3 regions of the Pseudomonas sp. F007 genome follow, and region 3 is predicted to be linked to each of the others. Evidence: predicted binding sites of a transcription regulator. Region 3 holds the regulator's gene; each other region holds the start of a gene.
The links. The regulator FliA, encoded in region 3, starts transcription of late flagellar genes. The targets are predictions, from matches to a motif close to CTAAAGTTTNNNNNNNNNNNGCCGNTAA.
Positions count from the first base shown of each region.

Region 1: ACZYR5_RS14640 (methyl-accepting chemotaxis protein) is a predicted target of FliA. The motif match lies at 1,657-1,684, and genes of this name have one in related genera.
Region 2: ACZYR5_RS27905 (methyl-accepting chemotaxis protein) is a predicted target of FliA. The motif match lies at 2,417-2,444, and genes of this name have one in related genera.

Region 1 covers NZ_JBVATA010000005.1:403,994-411,270, forward strand. Annotated here, with positions in the region: gene ACZYR5_RS14630 (M20 aminoacylase family protein) at 1-498, opposite strand, end outside; gene ACZYR5_RS14635 (LysR family transcriptional regulator) at 691-1,605, shown strand; gene ACZYR5_RS14640 (methyl-accepting chemotaxis protein) at 1,807-3,303, shown strand; gene ACZYR5_RS14645 (hypothetical protein) at 3,474-3,914, shown strand; gene ACZYR5_RS14650 (LysE family translocator) at 3,976-4,617, shown strand; gene dsdC (DNA-binding transcriptional regulator DsdC) at 4,618-5,565, opposite strand; gene dsdA (D-serine ammonia-lyase) at 5,615-6,961, opposite strand; gene ACZYR5_RS14665 (GntT/GntP/DsdX family permease) at 7,000-7,277, opposite strand, start outside.
Region 2 covers NZ_JBVATA010000013.1:25,679-32,955, forward strand. Annotated here, with positions in the region: gene ACZYR5_RS27900 (hypothetical protein) at 1-151, opposite strand, end outside; gene ACZYR5_RS27905 (methyl-accepting chemotaxis protein) at 298-2,328, opposite strand; gene ampE (regulatory signaling modulator protein AmpE) at 2,509-3,345, opposite strand; gene ampD (1,6-anhydro-N-acetylmuramyl-L-alanine amidase AmpD) at 3,342-3,902, opposite strand; gene nadC (carboxylating nicotinate-nucleotide diphosphorylase) at 4,010-4,858, shown strand; gene ACZYR5_RS27925 (DUF6388 family protein) at 4,947-5,252, opposite strand; gene ACZYR5_RS27930 (hypothetical protein) at 5,654-7,277, opposite strand, start outside.
Region 3 covers NZ_JBVATA010000007.1:204,434-211,710, reverse strand. Annotated here, with positions in the region: gene ACZYR5_RS18815 (chemotaxis protein CheA) at 1-1,765, opposite strand, end outside; gene ACZYR5_RS18810 (protein phosphatase CheZ) at 1,795-2,583, opposite strand; gene ACZYR5_RS18805 (chemotaxis response regulator CheY) at 2,606-2,977, opposite strand; gene fliA (RNA polymerase sigma factor FliA) at 3,144-3,884, opposite strand; gene fleN (flagellar synthesis regulator FleN) at 3,881-4,711, opposite strand; gene flhF (flagellar biosynthesis GTPase FlhF) at 4,826-6,151, opposite strand; gene flhA (flagellar biosynthesis protein FlhA) at 6,163-7,277, opposite strand, start outside.

The DNA.
Region 1 (7,277 bases), on a different contig from region 3:
CGGCATGTTGTGCGCGGCAAACACCGCGTCGCAGGGAAACTGCTGCAGCACGCCCTCCTCGATCATCCGCCGGGCACCGGCCAGGCCTTCTTCGGCCGGCTGGAAAATCAGGTGCACGGTGCCATCGAACGGGTGGTCGTGGGCCAGGGCATAGGCCGCCGCCAGCAGCATCGTGGTGTGCCCGTCATGCCCGCAGGCGTGCATCTTCCCGGGGATCTTGCTGGCGTAGGGCAAGCCGGTCTTCTCGAGGATCGGCAGCGCGTCCATGTCGGCGCGAATGCCGATCACCCGGGAGCTGGTGCCTTTCTTCAAGGTGCCGATCACGCCGGTCTCCGCCAGCCCCCGGGTCACCTGGTAACCCCAGCGGGTCAGGCGCTCGGCCACCAGGGCGCTGGTTTCGACCTCCTGATACCCCAACTCGGGGTGGGCGTGGATCTGCTGGCGCAGTTCGCGCATTTCCTGCTCGATCTCTTGCAACAACGGGAGGGTCTGGGGCATGGCTGGCTCGATCCTTGTTGAACGCCAGGCAACTTTTGCGCAAAGTGCCAGGGCGTTTTCTGCTACGGTCCGGCAGCCCCATTCGGGGTTGCAGGCCAGGTCGGTGTGGGCTCGAGCTTAAAGCGCGCGGGCATCGCCCAACAGGCAATTGAAAGTCAACAGGGCAACCCAGGGTTAACAGCGGGAGCAAGCATGAAGTTTTATCAACTCAATGCACTTGTGGCGGTGGCGGACGCCGGCAGTATCCGCGGCGCGGCAAAACGCCTGGACACCTCGCCGGCCGCCGTGACCAAGGCCTTGCAGAAGCTGGAGGCCGACACCGCGACCCAGCTGCTGATCCGCAATACCTCGGGAATCGCCTTCACCGAGCTGGGCAAGAAGCTGTTGATCCAGGCGCGCCTGCTGGTGGCGCAGATGGTCAGCGCGCGCCAGGTGTTGGCCGACAGCAGCGGCGAGTTGGTGGGGCGCCTGGCGGTTTCGGTGACGCCCTGGCTGGCAATGACCCTGATGCCCAAGGCGATCGTGCGCTTTCGCCAGTTGTTCCCGCAGGTGCAACTGGAGCTGTATGAAGGCCTGTCGTCGGTGGCCTGCCCGATGGTCCGCGATGCCAGCGTCGACCTGTTCATCGGCCGCCTGGATACGCGTTTTTCCAGCAGCGACCTGACCTACCTGCCGCTGTTTACCGCCGACTGCGCGGTGGTCGCCCGCCAGCAACACCCGCTGGCCGACAGCCGCAGCATGGCGCAACTGGCGGCAGCGGACTGGATCATGACCTCGCAGCAGGACAGCACGATTTCCACCCAGGGCCACGTGCATTTCGCCCATTCGCTGTCGATCACCTTGAGCCTGCTGCGCGACACCGACATGCTCAGCGTCTTTCCCTGGCCCCTGGTGGAGTTCTGTGCCCAGCGCGAAGGCCTCACCGCCCTGCCCTTGCGCGAGCCGATCGGCAGCGCCGCGGTCGGCGCCATCAGCCGCAGCGGCCAGCCGTTGCGCCCGGCGGCCGAGCGCTTCCTCGAGTGCCTGGTGGAGACCATTCATTTCGAAATGGGCCACGCCCAGTCGCCGTATCGGCGGATGTTGCAGACCGTCGATCTGCTGATCTGAAAGTAACTGCCGGGTTAATCGGCCAAACACCGGACTGGCGCTGAACAGCGACTAAAGCGCCCCCACTGCTTGCCGATAATCGATTCCAGACCGGGCGTTTTCCCCAATGCCTGCAGCGTTCGTTCGCCCCACCGCAGCCGTCTATTTCACGTGGTACCTGTTGTCTGTTTGGTTCTGACTCAATCAATGGAGTAAGAGTGAATGGTCCAACCTCCGCGTTTTTTCGAGCACTACCGCAAGGCCGACCGGATCATGCTGGGCCTGACCTGGTTGATGTTTATCTTCGCCCTGGGCCTTGGGTTCTGGCATGACACACTTGGCCAGGCCCTTTGGATCGGTGGCGGCACCAGCCTGTTGTTGACCCTGCTCTACCGCGCCATCGGCGGCAGACGCGTGATGCGTTGTGCCCTGGCGGTGGGCCTCATGGTCATGGCCGCCCTGCACATCAACCAGGCCCAGGGATTGATCGAAGCGCACTTCGGCATTTTCGCCTTGCTCGCGGTCCTCACCTTTTATCGCGACTGGCTGCCGATCCTGATTGCCGCCGCCACCATCGCCGCCCATCACGTGCTGTTCCATATCCTTCAGCATCAGGGGTTTGCGGTGTTTGTGATGGAGCATCACGGCGGCTGGAGCATGGTCTTCGTGCATGCCTTCTATGTAGTGATGGAAACCGTCGCCTTGCTCTATCTCGCCGTTCATAGCCAGGCTGAAGCAGTCGAAGCACAAGAGATGCTCGACCGCATGCTCGCCACCACCACGCAGTTTTCGGGTACGGCCGACAACGCTCAGGCCAGCCGCGTCCATGTCTCGCTGGCAGAGCGTTTCGACCTGTTCCTCAGCCAGATCACCCAACTGATCGACGGGGTCACCCGCGACTCCCAAGGGCTGGGGGAATTGGGCCATGAGCTGGCCCGGGCCAGCAGCACCCTGGAAACAGGCGCCAGACACCAATTGACAGAAATATCGCGGATGGAGACCTCCATGCAGCGCATGGGTGACGCCATGGGGCATATCGCGGTACAGGTGCAACAGGCCGTGGTGCATGCCGGCCAGGCCAGCACGCAAATCAGTCGGGGCCAGGCCAGTGTCAATCGCGCCCAGCAGGAAATCGGCCAATTGGCCGCGTCGATCCGCGGCACCAGCGCGACCATGGATACGTTGGCAGGTCAGGCGCAACAGATCGGCTCAGTACTGGAAGTGATCAGCAGCATTGCCGAGCAAACCAACCTGTTGGCGCTGAATGCCGCCATCGAGGCCGCCCGTGCGGGTGATCAAGGTCGCGGCTTCGCCGTGGTCGCCGATGAGGTTCGCAGTCTGGCGCAACGCACGGCGCTCTCGACCCGGGAAATCCGCGCGATCATCGAAGCGTTGCAGCAAGGCAGTCGCCAGGCGGTGGACGCCATGCACGACAGCCATGCCGGCGTCGAGCGCTGTGTCGAGGACAGCCGTCAGGCGGCCGAGATGCTCCAGGCGGTGGGCGTCGATATCGGCCACATCGACGCGCTCAACGGGCGCATTGTCTCCACCACCCGTGAACAAGCCACGGCCAACGAGGAAATCGTCGGCCGGTTGCAGTCGGTGCAGAACATCGCAAGGAGCACCGCGCAGGATATCGGCACACTGTCGCAGAGCAGCCAGCGCCTGCCGCCCATCGCCACGCGCCTGGACGCACTGGGCCGCACCTTCCACCCGTGACCGGCGCTGCGCCTGCGAGCGTGGGTCACGTTTGCCGGGCCTGGCGCCTCTTGTCACTGACGGGAGGCGAACAAGGCCGGGCCGATCCGATGCTACGCTTGGATTTCGGCAACAAGAGTCGATGCGATGCCATTCGCGCTTTTACTCCCCGGCGGTTCGAGGTCGCGACCATGACGCGCAGATTGATCGTGGGTATCAGCTTGCTGTCGATCGGCACGCTGGGCTTTGCCCTGCTGCAGTGGATCGTGGTGGCTCCCCCGCGTCACGATACGCTGTGCAACGACGCTCGCCAGGCGCTCAAGGGCGTGGAAATTCGCGCGCGGGCGATGGCGGCAGGCTTGTCGATCGACGGCTACACCCGGGAAGAGGAGGCCAAGGTGGCGGCGTTGATCAAGGCGCTGGACAGTGCCCATAGCGAGGCAGAGGTCAATGCGGTGATCGACGCCCACGCGGCCGCCATCGAGTCCCAGGTCGCGGCACTGGACGCCGAGGTGGATACCCGCGGTGAGCAGGTGTTCCTCGAGCAGCGCCTGGTCAAGCAGAAGATTCCGGTCGACATCAAGCTGGAACTGCAGCGCGCGGCCAAGGCGGTCAATCTGACCTGCAATTAGCCGTTGTCAGTCGGACATTTGCACGTAAAATCAACGCTCTCCCGTCCTACGAGTTCAGAAAATGGAAGTTCACTCGATCCTTGCCTACACCCTGGTCGCTGCAGTTTCCGTGGCCAGCCCCGGCCCCGCCACGTTGATGGCGCTGCACAACAGCCTGGCCTACGGCACTAAATCCACCCTCTGGTCGTCCCTGGGCAATATCAGCGGACTGTTCTGCATGTCCGCCGCCGCGATGCTTGGCCTGGGCGCCTTGATCGCCAGTTCCGAGCTGATCTTCAACGCGGTGAAAATCGCCGGTGCCGGTTATCTGTTCTATCTCGGCGCCAAACAGCTGCTGAAAAAGACCCCGCTGATCAGCGAGCCCATCGAGGGTGGTTCAAGCAGCCAGGCGCCTTCGCGCTTCAAGCTGTTCAAGTCGGCGTTCCTCACCGCCGCGACCAATCCCAAGGCGACGATTTTCTTTACCGCGCTGTTTCCCCAGTTCATCGACCAGAGCGCGGCCCTGTTGCCGCAGTTCCTGGTGCTGACCCTGATCTTCATGACGCTGTCGCTGCTCTCCCTGAGCCTCTATGCGCAACTCGCCTCCCGCGCCAAAGGCGTGCTGACCCGCCCGGTGTTTTCCCGGTGGCTGAATCGAATCGTGGGTTCGACCTTTATCTTCTTCGGCACGGCCATCATGACCATGCGCCGACAAACCGCCTGATCAGCCGGGCAACCCTTGCCCGGCACATTCCTTGAGCCAGTCGATCAGTACCTGCACCCGTTGCGGCATGGGCTGGCGATGGGGATGGACCAGGAAGTAATCGTAGCGACCGGGCTGGGTGAAACCGCCAAACGGCAGGATCAGTTCACCCTGGTCGACCCGGCTCTGCACCAGGCGTTGGCGGCCGATGGCGATCCCCGCATGGTTGATCGCCGCCGTGACACACAGGTCTGAACGATCAAAGGTCAGGCCGCGTTGCGGCAGAGAGTCCAGCAGCCCTTGCTGCTGCGCCCAGAGCTGCCATTCGGCGTCATACACCGCGTTGTCCCAGGCCAGTGCATCGTGCAGCAAGGTGCAGTGCCGCAGGTTCTGCGGGGTGTCGCACAAACCGTGGCGCTCGGCATATCGCGGGCTGCAGACCGGGGCAATGGTCTCGCTCATCAACGGGTGACTGACCAGCCCGGGAAACTCGCCATTGGCATACAGCAAGGCGAGGTCGATGTTTTGCGTGCGAAAGTCGATGGCGTCGTTGCCGACCCGGATGTCCAGGGCAATGTTCGGGTAACGCTGGTGAAAGTCGGCCAGGCGCGGTACCAGCCAGCATTGCGCGGCGGATGGCCGGGCGTACAAGGCCACCGAGCCGGACAGTTCGGCCTGGGGTGACTGCTGCAGTGCCTCGGTCAGTTGCCCCATCACCCCTTCGAGAATTGCGAACACTCGCTCGCCTTCGCAGGTCAGGCGCACACGCCGGGTCAGGCGCTCGAACAGGCGCAAGTCCAGGGCCTGCTCGAGCCGGGCAATACGATGGCTGACCGCACTGGGGGTGACGCACAATTCCTCGGCGGCCAGGGCAAAACTCAGGTGCCGCGCGGCCACCAGGAAGGTGTGCAGATTGGCAAACTGCGCACTGTTGAGGCGCGAGCTCAGTCGCGGAGGCAAATTCAGCATCGGTCTTTCCACGGCAAGTCACCCGGGGCCGTAGCCCCGGGCGTGTTGGTCAGGCCAACAGTTTACGGCCCTGACGCAGGTAAGCGTCCATTTCCACCTCCGGCACCATGCTGCCACCGGTGCCCCACACCAGGTGTGTAGCGTTGTTCATCCGCTGCGCATCGAGCCCCAGGCGCTGGCGATAACCCTGCTGCTCCTGCAACACGCGCAACATGCCCGGCACCCCGGCCAGCGCCGAAGGTTCCAGTTTCAGGCCTTCCTCGGCGTACAGCAGTGCCAGCAAGCGGTACATCTGATCGTCGTCGAGGGTGTAGTAACCGTCGATCAGGCGCTGCAGGGAACGTCCGACAAAACCCGAGGGCCGACCGACCGCCAGGCCATCGGCGGCAGTGCGATTGTCGATGCCGAAGTCGTAGACGCTGACGGCGTCGTGCAGCCCGGTGTAGACCCCGAGCATCATGCAGGGTGAATGGGTCGGCTCGGCAAAGATGCAGTGCACCGCGTCACCAAAGATCTGCTTCAAGCCGTACGCCACGCCGCCTGGGCCACCGCCTACGCCGCACGGCAGGTAGACGAATAGCGGGTGCTCGGCGTCGACCACAATGCCCTCGGCCACCAGTTGTTTCTGCAAGCGCCGCGCCGCCACGGCATAGCCGAGGAACAGGTTGATCGAGTTCTCGTCGTCGACAAAATGGCAGCGCGGGTCGCCCTCGGCCTGCCGCCGTCCCTGCTCCACCGCCACGCTGTAATCGGATTCGTACTCGACCACCGTCACCTCGCAGGCGCGCAAGCGATCCTTCTTCCACTGCCGGGCATCGGCGGACATGTGCACGCTGGCCTTGAAGCCCAGGCGCGCACTCATGATGCCGATGGACAGCCCGAGATTGCCGGTGGAGCCGACGGCGATGCTGTATTGACCAAAGAACGCCCGCGCCTGATCGCTGTCCAGCTTGCTGTAGCACTCACCGGGCTGCAGCAGGCCGCCCGCCAGCGCCAGGTCCTCGGCGTGCTTGAGCACTTCGTAGATCCCGCCACGGGCCTTGATCGAGCCGGAAATCGGCAGCAGGTTGTCGGCTTTCAGCCACAGCGCACCCTGCGGTGCAAGCGACTGCTCGGCACACAACACCGCCTGCAACCGCGGCAAGGCGATCAGCGGCGATTCGATGATGCCGGCGCTGGCCCGGGTCTCGGGGAACGCCGACTGGATGAAACTGGCAAAGCGCTCCAACCGCGCACTGGCGTCATCGACATCGGCCAGGTTCAGCGGCACATCGCCCATGGCCTGCGCGGTCGGCGCCAGCGCCGGGTTGAACCAGGTCGTCGGCTCGAGCCGCACCAGCGGCGCAATCAGCGGATGGCTCTGGCACCATTGTTCAAGGGTTTTGCTGTGAATCATGCTTTTACTCCAGACAGTGGACAGCGTCGCCAGCGGGTTCAGACCCAGCCCGTCACCAATAGGGTCATTCCCAGGGCGACTACCGAGGCCAGCAGGGTTGCGACGGTAAATTTTTTCAGCGCATCGGCCAGCGACACGCCCAGGTATTCCTTGACCACCCAGAACGCCGAGTCGGTGACGGTGGTCCAGCCGATCGCGCCGGCGCCAATCGCAATCACCACGATTTCACGGTTCTGCCCCGGCATCGCATCCAGCAGCGGCAGGACCATGCCGGCCGCACTGACCATGGCCACGGTTGCCGAGCCTACCGCCAGGT
Region 2 (7,277 bases), on a different contig from region 3:
GGGTCGGACAACTGAGGCGCAGGGCTTTCCGGCAGTGACTGCAAGTGAAGCTCTCATTGATGGCCATGGCATTGAGTTCCCACGGCTTGAGTTCCAGGGTGGACTGGCAGTGAGCGCAACGCCCCTTGATACCCAGAGATGCAGCTGTCATGGCCGTGTCCTTCATAGGCTTATGGTTTTGTCAGCGCAAGTAGAGCGGTGAACACCCTTTTATTGAAGACAACAATCCCGATCCTGCCGCAAAACAGGATCGGGACTACTCGTACAAGTAACTTGTACTACAGACGCTTCATGGGTTCATACCCGAAATGCACTAATCAACTGCTTCAATTGCACTACCTGGGCCGATAAGGCGCGGCTGGCATCTTCGGTCTGGTGCGCACCTTCGGCAGTACGCTCACCGGCGTGATTGATCTCGACGATGTTCTGGTCGATGTCATGGGCGACGGCAGTCTGCTGCTCGACGGCGGCGGCAATTTGCTGGTTCTGATCGACGATCATGCCCACCGCGCCGAGGATGTTTTCCAGGGCTTTCTGGACTTTTTCCGACTGCCCAACCGTGCCACTGGCCATCTGATGACTGATGCCCATGGCTTTCACCGCCGCGCCTACGCCACCGTGCAATTTGCCGATCATTTGCTCGATTTCTTCGGTCGACTGCTGGGTGCGCTTGGCCAGGGTCCGCACCTCATCGGCCACCACCGCAAAACCGCGACCCTGCTCACCGGCCCGCGCCGCCTCGATGGCCGCGTTGAGGGCGAGCAGGTTGGTCTGCTCGGCAATGCTCTTGATCACCTCCAGCACGCGGCTGATGGACTGGCTGTCGCTGGCCAGTTGATTGATCACCAGCACCGAGGCGTCGATTTCCTGGGCCAGTTGGGCGATGCTGCCTTGCTGGGACTCAACCAGGCCGCGACCGCTGATGGTTTCATCATTGACGCTCTGCGCACTGCTCACTGCGGCTGCAGCACTGCGCGCGACCTCCTGAGCGGTAGCCGACATCTGGTTCATGGCCGTGGCCACCTGTTCAATCTGCGAGCGCTGGCCGGCCACCGCCTGGTTACTCTGGGCCGACACACTCTGCACTTGTCCGGCCTGACGCTCGACCTCGTTGACGGTTTTGCCCACCAGCTCGATCAGGTCATGAATCTTCGCCACGGTGCCATTGAACACATTGCCCAACTCCCCCAGTTCATCGCGACTGTGAGCGTTGAAGGTCACCGTCATATCACCGCCCGCCACCTTGTCCATCACCCCACCCAGGCGTTTGAGGGTGGTGCGGGTGGAGGCGTAGAAACCGCCATACAGGTAGAAAATCAGCACGAACACCACAGACAACGCTACCGCCTGCAGGACCATATGCGTGCGGTTCTGCTCCAGGCGCTGCTGCAGTTGCACGGCAAGAAACTGCAGCGTCGCCTCGTTGAGCTGGTAGGTCTTGTCCATCAGGCCGGTGGCCTGGTCGTAGAACCCCTGCCAGGGCGCATCGAGGGTGTCAGCCATCACCACCTGCTCTTCAAACAGCTCGCTGGCTTGCTTGAGGGTGGCCTGGCTGGCATTGGCCACCGACTCCAGAGCCTGGCGTGCGGCAGTGCTGGCACCCAATGCGTCCTGAACCTTGAGCCCATACTCGGCCTGGAGCTTCTCCATCTGCGCCAGCAATTCATCGAAGCGCGTCGAGGAGGCCGAATTGAGGAAGCCCTGGCCCAGGGAGTACGCGCCCATGGCGCGGCCATCGCCGATGATCTGGGTGATACGCGGGGTGACCGTGGTCAGCAGCTCACTGAGTTGGCGAATATCACTTTGATTGTCTCGACTGAGGCCGGCCTGGCTGGCGATCAATTGCCCGAAGATTTGTGCATTGCCCAGCAGCTTGCCGATCAGCGCGCTTTTGCTTTGCAGGGAAGTCTCCGCCTGTTGCGCCTTGAACGCGGCGAGCATTTCGTCGCGCTTGCTCTCGAAGACGCGGACCTGCTCCGGATCGCTGCTCATCGCTGACAGATTTTGCAGACGTTCGAGGATTTTCTGCTCAAGGGTGCGGATGGTCGCTTCGATCGCCCCGGCCTTGCCGGACTGGCCCAGGGTGGTGTTGATCTGCACCAGATTGTTCAAGGTTTCCAGGTCGTGGCGCAGGGCCAGGCCGCTGCCGAGCAGGTCGAGACTCTGCAGCTCTACCCGGGTACCGTGGAATTCACGATAGGAGTCGCGCACCAGATAGAAGTTGGTGACCAGCATGGGTACCAGGAACAGCACACTGATCAGGCTGAACTTCATGCCGAAGCTCAGGCGATTCATCAGGGCCACGGCGGGATAGAGCAAACTCTTCACAAGAAGTCCCCCTTTCGTTTCTTATTTTTATGAGCAGGCGCGCAGACACGGCAGATAGCCACTACGGCGCGCTGCTTCTGTATAACTTAAATCGGCGGGAGTTTTTGTAACTTAAGGTTAACGGTCGGCGCGAGACGTCGAATGGACCGTCTCGCTGACCAACGGGAGGCTAACAATCCTTCAGAGCAGTACTGTCCACAGGGCAAAGCCGGCGTACCAGACCACGGCCGCGCGCAACAGCAACTCCCAGAGCTGATCCAGGCTGTTGATGCCTTCGGGCCCTGTGACCGGCGGCGGTATCTCGCCGGCGACCTTGCCGGCCTTGTCGATCAGTTGCGCGGCGCTGATGTTCCAGTTCAACAGCTCGTGGAGCATGACCCGGCTGACCGCGACGAAGTTGCCGACCAAGGCAAAACTCGCCGCCAACAGGCGCACCGGCAACCAGTCGAAGGCGTGCCGGAGCTGGCCCGCGCGCTCGGCGACCGCAGGATTCTGGCTGTGCTCAGCCGCAAGGGCCAGCAAGCGATAGCTCAGGGCCGCCACCGGTCCGAGCAGGAAGTACCAGAAAATCACCGCGAAAAAGCTCTGGTAGGCCTGCCACAACAAATGACTCTGGACTTGCTGCAGCAGCTGTTCGCCACTGTCGGCGCAGATACTCAGGTCACGCTGGGCGACATGCGCCGCCGCTTGCAGGTCTTCGCGGCGCCAGGCGTCCCGAAATGGCCCCAGTTCGCCGAGCAGGTCGCCACGCCCCAGGCTGTAGATCACCACCAACAAGTGCACGGGCAATGCCAGCAAGCCATAGGCCACTGGTTCCAGCACCAGCAGCAACAGGCCGAGCAAGGCCACCGGCAGCACAATCAACAGCACCACTACCAGCCAGGGCCGATTGGCCAGGCGCGGACTGCTTTCCAACTTGCCCAGCTCCCGTAGCCAGCCGCCATCACGCTGCAGTCGATGGCGCAGCGCCGAGAATTTCTCGATCCATACAGCCAGCAACAACACCACAAAACTCATTGTGTTTCTCCTTGCTCCAGCGCAGCACGATAGCGCGCCCAGTCGAATGCCGGCCCAGGGTCGGTCTTGCGTCCCGGGGCGATGTCGCTGTGGCCCTGGATACGCTCGGTGGTGATGGCGCTGTACGCAGCCTGCAACTGCCGGGTCAGGGCCGACAGCGCCCGATACTGGGCGTCGGTGAACGGCAGATCATCGGTGCCCTCCAACTCAATGCCCAGGGAAAAATCATTGCAACCTTCGCGCCCGTCAAACAGCGAGATACCGGCGTGCCAGGCGCGCTCGAGACAGGAGACAAACTGGGTGATGGCACCGTCACGCTCGATCAGAAAGTGCGCCGACACGCGCAGGTCTGCAATCCCTGCAAAGTAGGGATGTTCGGTGACATCCAGGCGATTCTGGAAAAATTCCTGCACCTTGCCCGTGGCGAATTGCGCCGGGGGCAGGCTGATGTTGTGGATCACCAGCAGGGAAACTTCACCTGAGGGGCGGGCATTGAAGTTGGGTGACGGGCAGTGCTGCACCCCATCAAACCAACCGCTCGCGCGGTCCAACTGCATACGGGTTCCTTCGACAACGGCTTTGACAGCTTTCAGTATGCCGTGATCGCCCCCCCGGTTGCGATCACTTGCCCTATAATCGGGCCACTTTGTTTGTGGAGCACGTTATGCCGAATCTACGCCTCGCCGACCTGACCGCCGAAATCGAAGCCAACGTGCGCCGTGCGTTGCTGGAAGACATCGGCAGCGGCGACATCACTGCGCAGCTGATCCCCGCCGAGCGCCTGGCCAAGGCCACCATCATCACCCGTGACGCCGCGGTCATCAGCGGTACCGCGTGGGTCGATGCGGTGTTTCGCCAGCTCGATCCCCGCGTTGCCGTGCATTGGCAGGTGCGCGACGGTGAGCGGGTCAATCCCAATCAAGTGCTGTTTCACCTCGAAGGCCCGGCTCGCTCGCTACTGACCGGCGAGCGTTGCGCGTTGAACTTCATGCAGTTGCTCTCCGGCGTGGCCACCCGCGCGCAATACCTGGCCGACTTCGTCGCCGACACCCAGGTCAAACTGCTCGACACCCGCAAGACCCTGCCGGGACTGCGCCTGGCGCAGAAATACGCGGTGACCTGCGGCGGCTGCCACAACCATCGCATCGGCCTGTATGACGCGTTCCTGATCAAGGAAAACCACATCGCCGCCTGCGGTGGCATCGCCCAGGCCATCGCCGCCGCGCACAAGATCGCCCCGGGCAAGCCGGTGGAAGTCGAAGTGGAGAATCTGTCGGAGCTCAAGGAAGCTCTGGCTGCAGGCGCCGATATCATCATGCTCGACGAACTGAGCCTGGATGACATGCGCGAAGCCGTACGCCTGAATGCGGGCAAGGCCAAGCTGGAAGCCAGCGGCGGGGTCAACGAAAGCACCTTGCGGCCGATCGCCGAAACCGGCGTGGACTACATCTCGATTGGGGCGATGACCAAGGATGTCAAAGCAGTCGATCTTTCGATGCGTCTGGCGATTTGAGAACAGCTAGAAGCTGCAAGCTACAAGCGGCAAGTCAAGGCAGACTTGCCGCGTCTTGTAGCTTGAAGCTTGCCGCTCGCAACTGCATCTAAACTACAAGATTGTTCATCTCGCAGTACTCTTCCCACTCGACGCCCAGCACTTCTGCCGCTTCCTTGTGCAAGACAAGGCGCTGCGCTTCGAACTCTTCTGGCGTCGAAGTGTACTTGAGGGTCAGCTCCCACGGCTGCAAGCCCTGGGCTTCGGCTTCATCCTCGAACGCCCACTGGATCTGATCTTTCTGATCGTCAGGACTCAAGTCCTTGATCTCTTCAATCAAATCTGGCGTTTCCAGTGCGTACTGCTTGAGTGCTTTTTCGTGCCTGGCTTCTTGGCTCAATGTCTTGTCGGTCATGACGTTCTCGTTGATCTGGGGAATGGAAGATGGATGTGGATCATCAAGGATCTCTCTGACGCAAATAAACCGCGTGCTATCTGGCTTACCTGGCCTTCGGAACCATTCGGGATCATTTGAAAACAAGCGGTGCCTGGTGCCTGGACTGGAATCGAACGGCACCTTCAAACACCCGCGTTTGTCGGCTTCCTTCGAGGCTGTATCAAGGCAAAGCCTTCCCAACTGAAAACTACCCTATCGGAAGGGCTTCCAACTGTACCCAACCAGTGCCAATGAATACCAGTAAATGGCGGATAAGTCATGAGTGGCGCAAACCTGGCTGCGATTGCCCTGCACAATAAAAAACCCGGATCTTGCGATCCGGGCTGTCCAGATTTGACCCAGGAGAAGTCAGGTGCCTATCACCATGGAGTAGGCTCCAGCGGGCCGACGCCGGCACCTTCGCCGTTTCGCAGGAATGGCAGGTGCCAGAAATCATTAGGGACGATCGGATCGCCTGGCATGACATTTTCCGGAAAGATGAATTCAAAGACTGGCGCCAGATACTGTCCTGGAATCAGACCGTTAGCCACTTTCTGGTTGTCGGCACTGGCCGCTACAAGACACGCGTCGATGTTATCCGGTGTGCACATGGAACGCGCCACGACACGCAGGGTACGGGTTGGCTGGCTGAGAAGGCCGAGGGGCGCCTTGGTCGCCCGCAGCCTGGCACGCTGCGGCTGGGCTCCCGAGAACTGTGTCGTGATGCCACCCGTGAAGCCCAGGCAATTGGCAGCAAGCGGCAACGTCGCGGGGTTGCACTCACCCGTCATTTCATAAGGTGTCACCCAGCGGTTGGTTTGCTTGCCGCTCGCGTCGACGTCCACCAGGTAGATGTCGACGGGTGTCCGCACGTCGGTCGTCGAGGTTTCCAGGAACATACGATCCTGGGTTTCCTGAAGTGCGCCATTGACTGCGGTCGGCGAAGGGTCGGCCGTGCCAATGCCGAACTCACCGATAGCCAGATAGCTCGGTTTGGTACCGGGCTGGGTATAGATACCGACGTTGGCCTCAATGGTGTGCGCCGAAATAAGGTCCGCAGCGCCGTTGTTCGATTTGACCAACGTGCCGGAATAGGTGATGAAGTCGCCGACCTCGAACGGCGCCTGCTGGGTCGCATCGGGTTCCGTCGCTGAGGCGATTATTGCGTTGGTGGGTTCCTTCATGACGTACTGGCTGCAATAGGTCTGGCCCACGCTCGGAGGTGTAAGGTCTCCGGAACTGGGTATCGGTACGCCGGCCTGCGCGAAGTTGCGGCAGTTGTTGGTGGTTGTCGCAGTCGCGGCAAGTGGCCGGTTTTTCTGCGGGCAAAGTGGGTCGCCATCCGCCGAGCGAGGTACGCACATCGGGTAGCCCGTGGCGGCATGGATGGTCGGGTTGGCATCATCGACGGAGAATCGCGCATCCGGGGTATGGGCCATGCCGAAGCGCCCAAACGGGTCGTTGATCTGAATGATCGTCGGCTTCAACGGATCGCCACTGTCAACTTCGATGTTGCCGTTCACATAGTCGATTCGGCTGATATAGCCTTGGCCGGAGTTGGCTGACTGCTGAGAGACAAAGATCAGCCCGGCGACTTTATCGAGTTCGGTACTGGGCGGTGCTTTTCGCAGCACCGTATTGCCAATCACATGAATCTCGTACGACGGGTAGGGCGCAGGGAATTTATTGAGAACCAGGCCAAGCGGCGACGCCCTTCCTCCATTGACGAATTCGGCCCAGGTCAAGGTGTTGGCCGGCATCTGGATGATAGTGTTGCAAGGTACTTTTATCGTGACACCGTTGACCTGGACCGTACCGCCATATCGGCTGGGGTCGGTGGTTTTTGGGCAGCCTGCTTGGGTGGCATCCACGGCCACGGTCATGTCTTGAATGAAGCCGGTCACGTCAAACCCGTGAATGGCCTTGGGATCCGTGAATACCGGGTCAGGAAGCGTGGCGACTGGATTGGGCGCTGTTAAGCCCTTGGTTGGGGGTTTGGCGGTC
Region 3 (7,277 bases):
AACCCTGGCCCTTGGCCGAGTAGATGTTGATCGAGCCGTTGAGCTGGGAGATCTTGGTCTTCACCACGTCCATGCCGACGCCTCGGCCGGAGACGTCGGAAATCTCGGTCTTGGTCGAGAACCCCGGGGCGAAAATCAGGTTGTAGCACTCGGTGTCGCTGAGGCGATCAGCCGCATCCTTGTCCATCACCCCGCGTTTCACCGCGATGGCGCGCAGGACGTTGGGGTCCATGCCTTTGCCGTCGTCGGAAATCGACAGCAGGATATGGTCGCCTTCCTGCTCGGCCGCCAGCACCACCTTGCCGCCCCGGGACTTGCCCGAAGCTTCACGTTCTTCCGGCGACTCGATGCCGTGGTCGACCGCGTTGCGCACCAAGTGCACCAGCGGGTCGGCCAGGGCTTCGACCAGGTTCTTGTCGAGGTCGGTGTCTTCGCCGACCAACTCCAGGTTGATCTCTTTCTTGAGCTGACGCGCGAGGTCGCGAACCAGTCGAGGGAAACGCCCGAAGACCTTCTTGATCGGCTGCATCCGGGTTTTCATCACCGCGGTCTGCAGGTCGGCGGTAACCACGTCGAGGTTCGACACCGCCTTGGACATGGCCTCGTCGCCGCTGTTGAGCCCCAGGCGCACCAGGCGGTTACGTACCAGCACCAGCTCGCCGACCATGTTCATGATTTCGTCGAGGCGCGCGGTGTCGACCCGCACGGTGGTCTCGGCCTCGCTCGCCGGTTTTTCCGCTGGCGCCGGCGCCGCAGCCCGGGCCGGTGCCGGCTTCGGCGCCGGCGCCTTGGCTTCGCTGACGGCCGCGACCGGCTTGGCCACAGGTGCCGCCACCGGAGCGCTGGCCACCGAGGACTCGGCAGTGCCGACCTCGGGCGAGAACTTGCCCTTGCCGTGCAATTCGTCGAGCAGGGATTCGAACTCGTGATCGGAAATCAGATCGCTACCGACGGCCGACGCTTGCGCTTGCACTGGCGCCGGCACCGAAGCAATCGCCGACTCCAGCGCGTCAACTGCAAACTGGCCCTTGCCGTGCAACTGGTCGAGCAGGGCTTCAAATTCGTCGTCGGTAATTTCGTTGCTTTCAACCGCCGCAGCCGCGGGTGCCGGTTCTGCAGGCTGCGCCGCCGAGACCAGGGAATCGACGGCGAACTGACCCTTGCCGTGCAGTTGATCGAGCAGCGACTCGAACTCGGCGTCGGTGATTTCATCGCTGCCGCTGGCCGCTTCCACGACCGGCGCAGGGGCTGCTTCGGCCTGCTCCTTGACCGCGTTCAGCGAGTCGAGCAGCAGTTCGAATTCATTGTCGGTGATGTCACCCGAATCGCTGGCCGGCACCGGCTCAGCCGCGACCGGCGCCACTTGATCCGCCGACTGCGGTTCCGCCAGGCGCGCCAGGGCGGCCAGCAGCTCAGGGGTGGCAGCGGTGATCGGCGCGCGCTCACGCACTTCGCCGAACATGCCGTTGACCGCATCCAGTGCTTCCAGGACCACGTCCATCAGCTCCGAGTCGACGCGTCGCTCACCCTTGCGCAGGATGTCGAACACGTTCTCGGCGATGTGGCAGCACTCCACCAGTTCGTTGAGCTGGAGGAAGCCGGCGCCTCCTTTTACAGTGTGGAAACCGCGAAAAATGGCATTGAGCAAATCCGCGTCATCCGGTCGGCTTTCCAGCTCGACCAGTTGCTCGGACAGTTGCTCGAGAATTTCGCCGGCCTCAACCAGAAAATCCTGAAGGATTTCTTCATCGGCGCCGAAGCTCATGAATGGGTGCTCCTAAAAAAGGTCTGAACCTAGAAACCCAGGCTCGAAAGCAAATCGTCGACATCGTCCTGACCGGACATCACGTCTTCACGTTTATCGGCATGAATCTGCGGACCTTCACCCTGCGCCGTATGTTTTTGCGGATTTTTTTCGGCAAGGATCGCTGCGCGGTCATGTTCGATGCCGGCGAAGCGGTCGACCTGGCTGGCCATCAGCACCAACTTGAGCAGATTGCTCTCCACTTCGGTGACCAGTTGGGTCACGCGCTTTATCACCTGACCGGTCAGGTCCTGGTAATCCTGGGCCAGCAGAATGTCGTTGAGGTTGCTTGAAACCATCTGGGTCTCGGTCGCGCTGCGGGTCAGGAAACCGTCGACCCGGCGAGCCAGCTCGCGGAACTCTTCGGCGCCGATTTCCCGGCGCATGAAACGTCCCCAGTCGGCGCTCAGGGCCTGGGCGTCGGTGCTCAGGCCATTGACCAGCGGCGTGGCGTTTTCCACCAGGTCCATGGTGCGGTTCGCTGCGGCTTCGGTCAGCTTGACCACATAGCCCAGGCGCTCGGTGGCGTCGGTGATCTGCGAGACCTCCTCGGCTTGCGGCATGTGCGGATCGATCTGGAAATTGACGATCGCGCTGTGCAGCTCACGGGTGAGCTTGCCGACTTCCTGGTACAGGCCGCGGTCACGGGTCTGGTTGAGCTCATGGATCAATTGCACCGCGTCGCCGAACTTGCCTTTCTCAAGGCTTTCGACCAGTTCGACCGCGTGTTTTTTCAGGGTCGACTCGAAATCGCCCTGTGATGTTTCCTGTAGTTCCATAGCTCCCCCGTGGCGCCAATCATCAACCGATGCGTTCGAAGATTTTCTCGATCTTCTCTTTCAACGCCTGCGCCGTGAACGGCTTGACCACATAGCCGTTTACCCCGGCCTGGGCGGCTTCGATGATCTGCTCGCGCTTGGCTTCGGCAGTCACCATCAGCACCGGCAAGTGCTTGAGTTTTTCGTCGGCGCGCACGTGGCGCAGCAGGTCGATGCCGGTCATGCCAGGCATGTTCCAGTCCGTGACCAGAAAGTCGATGCTGCCGCTGTTGAGCAGAGGAATGGCGGTATTGCCGTCGTCTGCCTCGACCGTGTTGGTGAAACCGAGGTCACGCAACAGGTTCTTGATGATCCGCCGCATCGTTGAGAAGTCATCAACGATGAGGATTTTCATGTTCTTGTCCAATTCGACCTCCAAGCAGTCTTAAACGCGCCCAGCACCTGGGCACGCCATTCAATCAATCAGGCAGAGCACTCGACCACGGTATGGAGCACAACGGATGAGCAGCGGACCGGCTTGTCGCCGCCCCACTGTCGTACGCAGTGTCCCCACACTGCTGTCAGCGCGCTCGCCACTCTCCCAAACGCCCCCGCAAACGGGCCGCGCACTGGCTGTGTAACTGGCTGACCCGCGACTCGCTGACCCCCAGTACCTCGCCGATTTCCTTGAGGTTCAGCTCTTCGTCGTAGTACAGCGCCAACACCAGTCGCTCACGCTCCGGCAAATTGGCAATCGCGTCCGCCAACGCTGCCTGGAAGCGCTCGTCTTCCAGGTCGCGCGACGGCTCTTGATGAGCACTCGCGCCATCCTCATGCAGCCCTTCATGCTCGCCGTCCTGCAACAGGTCGTCGAAGCTGAACAGGCGACTGCCCAAGGTGTCATTCAAAATCCCGTAGTAATCATCGAGACTCAATTGGAGTTCGGCCGCAACCTCGTGATCTTTAGCGTCACGTCCGGTTTTAGCTTCAATTGTGCGAATCGCATCACTGACCATACGGGTATTGCGGTGGACCGAGCGTGGCGCCCAGTCCCCTTTGCGGACTTCGTCGAGCATCGCGCCCCGAATACGAATCCCGGCATAGGTCTCGAAACTGGCGCCCTTGCTGGCGTCGTACTTGGTCGACACTTCCAGCAGGCCAATCATCCCCGCCTGGATCAGGTCCTCGACCTGAACGCTGGCCGGCAAACGCGCCAGCAGGTGGTAGGCAATACGTTTTACCAGTGGCGCGTAACGCTCGATCAGCTCGTACTGCGCGTCACGCGCCGACTGCTTGTACAGGTTGTAACCGCTCGCGGTCATAGCACCGGACCCGCGGTTTGTTGCACCAGACGCTCGACAAAAAACTCCAGATGCCCGCGCGGATTGGCAGGCAATGGCCAGGTATCGACTTTCTGCGCGATGGCCCGGAAAGCCAGGGCGCACTTGGAACGCGGGAACGCTTCGTACACCGCGCGCTGCTTCTGTACGGCCTTGCGCACGCTTTCGTCGTACGGCACCGCACCGACGTATTGTAGGGCGACATCCAGGAAGCGATCCGTGACCTTGGTCAACTTGGCGAACAGGTTGCGTCCCTCCTGCGGGCTCTGCGCCATGTTGGCCAGCACGCGGAAACGATTCATCCCGTAGTCACGGTTGAGCAGCTTGATCAGGGCGTAGGCATCGGTGATCGAGGTCGGTTCGTCGCAGACCACCAGCAGCACTTCCTGAGCCGCGCGGACGAAGCTGACCACCGATTCGCCGATGCCAGCAGCGGTGTCGATCACCAGCACGTCGAGGTTGTCACCGATGTCGCTGAAGGCCTGGATCAGGCCCGCGTGCTGCGCCGGGCTCAGGTGCACCATGCTCTGGGTGCCGGAAGCGGCCGGCACGATGCGAATCCCGCCAGGCCCCTGCAGCAACACGTCGCGCAGTTCGCAGCGGCCCTCGATCACGTCGGCCAGGGTGCGCTTGGGCGTCAGCCCCAGCAGGACGTCGACGTTCGCCAGACCCAGGTCGGCGTCCAGCAGCATGACGCGCCGCCCGAGCTCTGCCAGAGCCAGGGACAAGTTCACTGAAACGTTAGTCTTACCGACGCCACCCTTGCCGCCGGTCACCGCGATCACCTGTACGGGATGCATGCTGCCCATGTGCTTTCTATACCTTGTCTTGCTTAGACGCGGGCTACATGACTGGCTGCGCGTTCGCGGGCGAACAATGCATGGCAGGCCATCGATGTAGATACAAATCTAGTCATTAATACCTCAGCCAACCCGTTGGGCAGGACTGTGGTAGAGGTCAGCGAACATATCAGCCATGGCTTCTTCGCTGGGTTCTTCCTGCATTTGTACACTGACCGCACGGCTCACCAATTGGTGCCGGCGCGGCAAGTGCAGATCGTCCGGGATCCGCGGTCCATCGGTCAGATAGGCGACCGGCAATTCATGACTGATTGCCAGGCTCAACACTTCGCCCAGGTTGGCCGTCTCGTCCAGTTTAGTCAGGATGCAGCCAGCCAGCCCGCAGCGCTTGTAACTGTGATAGGCGGCGGTCAACACCTGCTTCTGGCTCGTGGTGGCCAGGACCAGATAATTCTTCGATTTGATCCCGCGCCCGGCAAGGCTTTCCAGCTGCATGCGCAGCGCCGGGTCGCTGGCCTGCAGGCCGGCGGTGTCGATCAGCACCACGCGCTTGCGCAGCACCGGCTCTAGGGCCTGGGCCAGCGATTGACCGGGATCCAGGTGGGTCACCGAGACGTTGAGAATCCGTCCCAGGGTCTTGAGTTGTTCCTGGGCGCCGATGCGGTAGCTGTCCATGCTCACCAGGGCAATGTTCTGCGAGCCGTACTTGAGCACGTAGCGCGCCGCCAGCTTGGCCAGGGTGGTGGTCTTGCCCATGCCGGCCGGGCCGACCATGGCAATCACCCCGCCCTCTTCCAGCGGCTCGACCTCAGGGGTCTGGATCATCCGCGCCAGGTGCGCCAGCAGCATGCGCCAGGCCTGGCGGGGGTCTTCAATACTGGTCGTCAGCTCCAGCAGGTCGCGCGACAGCGGGCCGGACAAGCCTATGCGCTGCAGGCGACGCCAGAGGTTGGCCTGCTGCGGATGGCGGCCTTGCAGCTGGTTCCAGGCCAGCGAACCGAGTTGCACTTCCAGCAGTTCGCGCAAGCCATTGAGCTCCGAGCGCATGGCGTCGTAGGCCCGTGGATCGATGCTCGCCGCCGGGGCGGGGGCTGGTGCCGGGCGTGGTGGCTCGGACAGCGTCGGCTCGATCAGCGGCTCGGCAGCAGTCAGCGGCAAGCCGGCGAACAGTTGGCGACTGGCATGCGGGCCGGCTTCGCCTTCGCCACGCAGGCTCAGTTCGGCCTGGGCGGTGACGATCCGCGACTGGGTCTTGCGCAGCTCATCTTCGAGCTCGACGTTCGGCACCCGCGGCGCCAGCGCCGAGAGTTTGTAATCGAGGGCAGCCATCAGCTCGACACCGCCGGCGATCCGGCGGTTACCGATGATCGCGGCATCGGCGCCCAGCTCATCACGAACCAGTTTCATGGCCTGACGCATATCGGCGGCGAAAAAACGCTTAACTTGCATAAACCACTACCTCAGCCGTTGGGCCCTACTGTCGCAACGATGGTCACCTGCTTGTTGTCGGGTATCTCCTGATACGCCAACACGTGCAACCCCGGGACTGCGAGACGCCCGAAGCGCGAGAGCATCGCGCGTACGGGACTGGCTACCAACAGAATCACCGGGTGACCTTGCATTTCCTGACGCTGCGCGGCGTCGATCAACGAACGCTGCAGCTTCTCGGCCATGCTCGGCTCCAGCAAGACGCTCTCATCGGCGCCTTGCCCTGCCTTCTGAATACTGTTGAGCAATATTTGTTCCAACCTTGGCTCCAAGGTGATCACAGGCAGCTCGGACTCAGTGCCTACAATGCTTTGCACGATAGCGCGAGACAGGCCAACGCGCACGGCGGCGACCAAAGCGGCGGTATCTTGACTCTTGGCGGCATTGTTCGCGATGGCCTCGGCAATGCTGCGGATGTCGCGCACCGGCACCTGCTCCGCCAGCAACGCCTGCAACACCTTGAGCAGTTGCGACAGCGAGAGCACACCCGGCACCAGCTCTTCCGCCAGCTTCGGCGAGCTTTTCGCCAGCAATTGCATGAGTTGCTGGACTTCTTCGTGGCCGATCAGTTCGCTGGAGTGCTTGTACAGAATCTGGTTCAAGTGCGTCGCTACCACGGTACTGGCATCGACCACGGTGTAGCCCAGCGACTGCGCCTGGGAACGCTGGCTGACCTCGATCCACACCGCCTCCAGGCCAAAGGCCGGATCCTTGGCGGTAATGCCATTGAGGGTACCGAACACCTGCCCGGGGTTGATCGCCAGCTCGCGGTCCGGGTAGATCTCCGCTTCGGCGAGGATCACCCCCATCAGGGTCAGGCGATAGGCACTGGGCGCCAGGTCGAGGTTGTCGCGGATGTGCACGGTGGGCATCAGGAAACCCAGATCCTGGGAGAGCTTCTTGCGCACCCCCTTGATCCGCGCCAGCAATTGCCCACCCTGGTTGCGATCCACCAGCGGGATCAGGCGGTAGCCGACTTCCAGGCCGATCATGTCGATCGGCGTGACGTCGTCCCAGCCCAGCTCCTTGGTCTCCATGGCCCGCGCCGGCGATGGCAGCAGCTCCTGCTGACGCTTGGCCTCTTCCA